One region of the Pseudomonas sp. G3-39 genome, then DNA from elsewhere that is predicted to be linked to it. Evidence: predicted binding sites of a transcription regulator. Region 1 holds the regulator's gene; each other region holds the start of a gene.

What was found. The regulator sigma-54, encoded in region 1, starts transcription at its own class of promoters, with help from an activator protein. The targets are predictions, from matches to a motif close to ANTGGCATNNANNTTGCTNT.
Region 2: flgB (flagellar basal body rod protein FlgB) is a predicted target of sigma-54. The motif match lies at 1,115-1,134, and genes of this name have one in related genera.
Region 3: ACOYXG_RS08635 (CmpA/NrtA family ABC transporter substrate-binding protein) is a predicted target of sigma-54. The motif match lies at 1,221-1,240, and genes of this name have one in related genera.

What each region holds. Positions count from the first base shown of each region.
Region 1 covers NZ_CP186497.1:895,051-897,317, forward strand. The annotation lists gene hpf (ribosome hibernation-promoting factor, HPF/YfiA family) at 1-19, opposite strand, end outside; gene ACOYXG_RS03915 (RNA polymerase factor sigma-54) at 93-1,586, opposite strand; gene lptB (LPS export ABC transporter ATP-binding protein) at 1,861-2,267, opposite strand, start outside.
Region 2 covers NZ_CP186497.1:4,399,344-4,401,610, reverse strand. The annotation lists gene cheR (protein-glutamate O-methyltransferase CheR) at 1-809, shown strand, start outside; gene flgB (flagellar basal body rod protein FlgB) at 1,175-1,582, shown strand; gene flgC (flagellar basal body rod protein FlgC) at 1,586-2,029, shown strand; gene flgD (flagellar hook assembly protein FlgD) at 2,045-2,267, shown strand, end outside.
Region 3 covers NZ_CP186497.1:1,899,807-1,902,073, reverse strand. The annotation lists gene ACOYXG_RS08640 (quinone-dependent dihydroorotate dehydrogenase) at 113-1,132, opposite strand; gene ACOYXG_RS08635 (CmpA/NrtA family ABC transporter substrate-binding protein) at 1,356-2,267, shown strand, end outside.

The sequences.
Region 1 (2,267 bases):
CACTGATGTTGACTTGCATACAGCTTCTCCTTCGTTGCCAGTGCATAAAGCGGCAGGCCGAAAAGCCTGCCACTGGAACGCTGTAACGTGGCTTACATCAACCGCTTGCGTTCGCTCGAAGGCGCGATCCCGAGGGATTCGCGGTACTTGGCGACGGTGCGGCGAGCCACCTGAATGCCTTGTGCCTCCAGTAAACCAGCGATCTTGCTGTCACTCAACGGCTTTTTCTGATTTTCCGCCGCAACCAGTTTTTTGATGATCGCGCGGATCGCTGTCGACGAGCATTCACCGCCTTCGGAGGTGCTGACGTGGCTGGAGAAAAAGTATTTCAGTTCATAAATACCGCGCGGGGTATGCATGAATTTCTGCGTGGTGACCCGGGAAATCGTCGATTCGTGCATGCCGACCGCCTCGGCGATGTCATGCAGGACCAACGGCTTCATGGCTTCATCGCCATACTCCAGGAAGCCGCGCTGATGCTCGACGATCTGGGTGGCCACCTTCATCAGGGTTTCGTTGCGGCTTTGCAGGCTCTTGATGAACCAGCGTGCCTCTTGCAACTGGTTGCGCATGAAGGTGTTGTCGGCGCTGGTGTCGGCGCGACGGACGAAACCGGCGTACTGCGCGTTGACCCGCAGACGGGGCACTGACTCCTGATTCAGCTCGACCAGCCAGCGTTCGTTATCCTTGCGCACAATGACGTCGGGCACCACGTACTCGGCTTCGGTCGATTCGATCTGCGAGCCCGGACGCGGATTGAGGCTTTGCACCAGTTCGATGACCTGACGCAACTCGTCTTCCTTGAGCTTCATACGCCGCATCAACTGACTGTAGTCGCGACTGCCGAGCAGATCGATGTAATCGCTGACCAGACGTTTGGCTTCGTTGAGCCACGGGGTCTTGGCCGGGAGCTGACGCAGTTGCAGCAGCAGGCATTCGCCGAGGTTGCGCGCCCCGATACCGGCCGGTTCGAACTGCTGAATGCGGTGCAGAACGGCTTCGATCTCGTCCAGCTCGATGTCGAGCTCCGGATCAAAGGCGTCGAGAATTTCTTCGAGGGTTTCGTCCAGGTAGCCCTGATTGTTGATGCAATCGATCAGGGTCACGGCGATCAGGCGGTCGGTGTCGGACATCGGCGCCAGGTTCAATTGCCACAGCAGATGGCTTTGCAGGCTTTCGCCGGCGGACGTGCGGGTGGTGAAGTCCCACTCGTCGTCATCGCTGCTGGGCAGGCTGCTGGCGCTGGTCTGGTAGACGTCTTCCCAGGCGGTATCAACGGGCAGTTCGTTAGGAATGCGCTCGTTCCATTCGCCATCTTCCAGATTGTCCACCGTCGGGGCGGCTTCCTGATAGGACGGTTCCTGAATGTCGGTGTTGGGTTTTTGTTCGGCGTTGTCGGCCAAAGGATCGGTATTGTCGAAGTCGTCGCCTTCTTCCTGGCGTTCGAGCATCGGATTGGATTCCAGGGCCTCCTGGATTTCCTGTTGCAGGTCCAGGGTCGACAATTGGAGCAGGCGGATGGCCTGTTGCAGCTGCGGTGTCATCGTCAGCTGCTGGCCCATTCTCAAGACTAGCGATGGTTTCATGGCAGGGGCTTAACACCTTATTCGCCGGCGCGCATGCGCCATCCACTACAGGGCGCCGGAGCGCCAAACTTAAGCAAATTATATGCCTGAAACTGTCGTGTTTGCCTAGAGCGCTGTAACAATAAAAGCGTATAAAACTTTGTTGACGCATCGCGTCGGAGCACGGTGAACATCTTTGAGGCGTCGTGTCTGCCTAGAGCGCTGTAACAATAAAAGCGTATAAAAGCCTGCTTCATCGATACAGCACCCGGAGGCTGGCCAAGTGCCTTGGTGCTTACAGGCGGAACTCGTGGCCCAGATACACTTCCTTCACCAGATCGTTGGCAAGGATGGTCGCCGCATCGCCTTCCGCGATCAGTTGACCGTCGTTGACGATGTAGGCGGTTTCGCAGATATCCAGGGTCTCACGCACGTTGTGGTCGGTGATAAGAACACCGATGCCCTTGGCCTTGAGGTGATGGATGATCTGCTTGATGTCGCCGACCGAGATCGGGTCGACACCGGCGAACGGTTCGTCGAGCAGGATGAATTTCGGTGCGGTCGCCAGGGCGCGGGCGATTTCCACCCGGCGGCGTTCACCACCGGACAGGCTCATGCCGAGGTTGTCGCGGATGTGGCTGATGTGGAATTCCTGCAGCAGGCTTTCCAGTTCCTTGCGACGACCGGCCTTGTCGAGTTCCG
Region 2 (2,267 bases), 2.6 Mb from region 1:
ATTTCGAACAGTTCCGGGTCTTCCTGGAAAAAGCCTGTGGCATTTTGCTCGGTGAAAACAAGCAGTACCTGGTCTCGAGCCGTCTCAACAAACTGATGGAGCAGCAAGGCATCAAGTCCCTGGGTGAGCTGGTACAGCGCATCCAGACCCAGCCGCGCAGCGGTTTGCGCGAGCAGGTGGTCGATGCCATGACGACCAACGAAACCCTGTGGTTTCGGGACACCTATCCGTTTGAAGTCTTGAAGAACAAGGTGCTGCCCGAGGCGATCAAGGCCAGTCCCAACCAGCGTCTGCGGATCTGGTCGGCGGCGTGCTCGTCGGGTCAGGAACCGTATTCGCTGTCGATGTCGATCGACGAGTTCGAGCGCAGCAACCTCGGTCAGTTGAAGATGGGCGTGCAGATTGTTGCCACGGACTTGTCCGGCAGCATGCTGACCAACTGCAAGACCGGCGAGTACGACAGCCTGGCGATCGGCCGCGGTTTGTCCGCCGATCGTCTGCAGCGCTACTTCGACCCGAAAGGGCCGGGGCGCTGGGTGATCAAGGCGCCGATCAAGAACCGGGTGGAATTCCGTTCGTTCAACCTGCTCGACAGCTACGCCAGTCTGGGCAAGTTCGACATCGTGTTCTGCCGCAACGTGCTGATCTACTTCTCCGCCGAGGTGAAGAAAGACATCCTGTTGCGCATTCACAGCACGCTGAAGCCGGGCGGGTATCTGTTCCTTGGCGCGTCCGAAGCGCTGAACGGTTTGCCGGATCATTACCAGATGGTCCAGTGCAGCCCGGGGATCATTTACCAGGCGAAGTGATTGCACGGGCAACACGAGAAACGGGAGTCCTTGGGGGCTCCCGTTTTTTTGTGCCTGAATTATCTCCCTCACGCACCACAAAATCCCCTGTGGGAGCGGGCTTGCTCGCGAAGGCGGTGTGCCAGGACAACAAATATTGACTGACACGACGCCTTCGCGAGCAAGCCCGCTCCCACAGTTGTCCGGTGTTGGCGAGAGCACGCAAGCGGCAGAAAAGCGGCAGCCAGCGGAAACCGGTTGCCGCTTTTCTGGCATTGCCGCTTTGCCGGCTCCTCGCAAAGCCCCGGTTTATGGGGGTTGTTCTGTTTGGCACGGCGCTTGCTAAAGCTCAGGTACGAAAAACCGGTCACCCGAAGGTTCCCGACATGAGCATCAGCTTCGATAAAGCGCTCGGCATTCACGAAAAGGCATTGGGCTTCCGCGCCCAGCGTGCCGAAGTGTTGGCCAACAACATCGCCAACGCCGATACCCCGAACTACAAGGCTCGGGATCTGGACTTCTCCAAGGTGCTTGAAGCACAGACCCAGAAGAACGCCAACGGCACCATCGCGCTGAACATGACCAACAGCCGTCACATCGAAGCTGAAGGCCTGGGCAATGGCGACGAGTCGCTGATGTATCGCACGCCGATGCAGCCTTCGATCGACCAGAACACCGTTGACGCTCAGCTTGAGCAGTCGAACTACGCGGAAAACGCGGTCGGCTTCCAGGCCAGCTTCACCCTGCTCAACAGCAAATTCAAAGGGCTGGTGTCAGCCCTGCGCGGAGAGTAATCCATGTCCCTGTCCAGCGTTTTCAACATTGCCGGCAGCGGCATGAGCGCACAAACCACGCGTCTGAACACCGTGGCTTCGAACATCGCCAACGCCGAAACCGTTTCGTCGAGCATCGACCAGACCTACCGCGCCCGTCACCCGGTGTTCGCCACCATGTTCCAGGGCGGCCAGAACACTGGCAGCAACTCGCTGTTCCAGAGCCAGGACGCCGCAGGGCAGGGCGTGCAAGTACTTGGCGTGGTCGAAGACCAGAGCAATCTCGAAGCGCGTTACGAGCCGAACCATCCGGCCGCTGACGCCAAAGGCTACGTCTACTACCCGAACGTGAACGTGGTGGAAGAAATGGCTGACATGATTTCCGCGAGCCGTTCGTTCCAGACCAACGCCGAAATGATGAACACCGCCAAAACCATGATGCAGAAGGTACTGACCCTCGGTCAGTAATAAGGGGCGACTGCCATGAGCGTTACCGATACCACCAGCAGCCTGAGCATGAATGACATCCTGGCGAACTCCTCGAAGAAAACGAGCAGTACGACCACCGGTGGCATTGCTTCGGCCACCAACAGCGCCACTGGCGGCAAAGCCCTGGGCAAGGATGCGTTCCTGCAACTGCTGGTCACCCAGCTGAAAAACCAGAACCCGCTTGATCCGCAGGACAACAGCGCCTTCGTAGCACAGT
Region 3 (2,267 bases), 1.0 Mb from region 1:
GGCCCCGAATCCATCCACCCAAGTGTGCCAGGCGAACGGCGGAAGCAAATTTTACGACTGCTGCGCAGCCGATCGGGGATGAATCCCCTCGCCACAGAGCCCTCAGAAAACCTCAGCGTAAGGCAGCGATCGCGTCTACCGATTCACGAATCAGCGCCGGGCCCTTATAGATGAAGCCCGAGTAAATCTGCACCAGGCTCGCACCCGCCATGATCTTCTCGGCCGCATGCTTGCCCTCAGTGATGCCACCGGCCGCGATGATCGGCAACCGACCACCCAGCTCAGCCGCCAACACCTTCACGGTATGCGTGCTCTTGTCACGCACCGGAGCGCCGGACAGACCACCCGCCTCGTCACCGTGCTCCATGCCTTCGACGCCGACGCGACTCAGGGTGGTGTTGGTCGCGATCACTGCGTCCATTCCGGTTTCGATCAGTGCCTGAGCCACCTGCGCCGTTTCTTCGTCGGTCATGTCCGGGGCGATCTTGATCGCCAGCGGCACATGTTTGCCGTGACGCAGGGCCAGTTCGGCGCGGCGCGTGGCCAGATCCGCCAGCAACTGCTTGAGCGAATCACCGAACTGCAGACTGCGCAGGCCCGGGGTGTTCGGCGAGCTGACGTTGACCGTGACATAGCTGGCGTGGGCATACACCTTGTCCAGGCAAATCAGATAGTCGTCCACCGCGCGCTCGACCGGAGTGTCGAAGTTCTTGCCGATGTTGATCCCCAGCACGCCCTTGTATTTGGCCGCCGCGACCCGCGCCAGCAGGTTATCCACACCGAGGTTGTTGAAGCCCATGCGATTGATGATCGCCTCGGCTTCCGGCAGACGGAAGATCCGCGGTTTCGGGTTGCCCGGCTGCGGACGCGGGGTCACGGTGCCGATTTCGACGAAACCGAAACCCAGTTGCGAGAAACCGTCGATGGCCGCGCCGTTCTTGTCCAGACCGGCCGCCAGACCCACCGGGTTCGGGAAGTCCAGGCCCATGACCGTCACCGGCACATTCGCCGGCTTCTTGCACAGCATGCCGTTGAGGCCCAAACGCCCACCCGCGCCGATCAGATCCAGCGACAGATCGTGGGAGGTTTCCGGGGAAAGTTTGAACAACAGCTGACGGGCCAGGGTGTACATGGGCGGCGATGACTCGGGCGGCGAAAAGAGGCGGCGATTATAGCCGGGCAACGTCCCCCGGCGCGAGGCACACAGGTAAATCAGCCTGACTGGCATATGCCTTGCACTTTCAGGGGTATCAGCCCACAGGCCAATGGCGGCGTGCGGGCACGGACAATGGCGTCGTTCGGAGGTTTTGCCTTGGCAAAGCCTGGGACGGCGTTTTTTTTGAGGGTGGCTTTATATGAGTGATTCGTCCGTCGGGCCGCTGGCCTGGGTCAACGGCAGTGATGCTCCGGAAAAAAGCGTGATCAACCTCGGCTTCATGGCCCTGAGCGATTGCGCTTCGGTAGTCGTGGCCGCGACACAGGGCTTCGCCCAGCCCTACGGCCTGACGATCAACCTCAAGCGCCAGGCGTCCTGGGCGACCTTGCGCGACAAACTGGTCAGCGGTGAGCTGGATGTGGCCCACAGCCTGTACGGGCTGATTTACGCGGTGCACCTGGGCATCGGCGGCGTCGCCCCGAGCGACATGGCGGTGCTGATGGGCCTGAACCAGAACGGCCAGAGCCTCAACCTGTCTCACGGCTTGCAGCAACTGGGCGTGACCAGTCCTGAAGCACTCGATCGGCAGGCGCACCAAACCCGCGCAAAACTGACCTTCGCCCAGACCTTCCCCACCGGCACCCATGCGATGTGGCTGTATTACTGGCTGGCGAGTCAGGGCATTCACCCGTTGCAGGACGTCGACAGCGTAGTGGTACCGCCGCCGCAAATGGTTGCGCATCTGCAAGCCGGGCGTATCGATGGCTTCTGCGTCGGTGAGCCGTGGGCGGCCAGCGCCGAGCAACAGGATCTGGGGTTCACCCTCGCTACCAGCCAGAGCATCTGGCCTGACCACCCGGAAAAAGTCCTTGGCTGCACCCGCGCGTTCGTCGAGCAATACCCCAACACCGCCCGGGCGCTGGTGATGGCGATCCTCGAGGCCAGCCGCTTCATCGAGCAAAACCCGGAAAACCGCCGCAGCACCGCGCAGCTGCTTAGCGCCCCGGAATACCTCGACGCCCCGCTGTCCTGCATCGAACCGCGTTTTCTCGGTGATTACGCCGATGGCCTCGGCAATCGCTGGCAGGACCCGCACGCCTTGCGCTTTCAC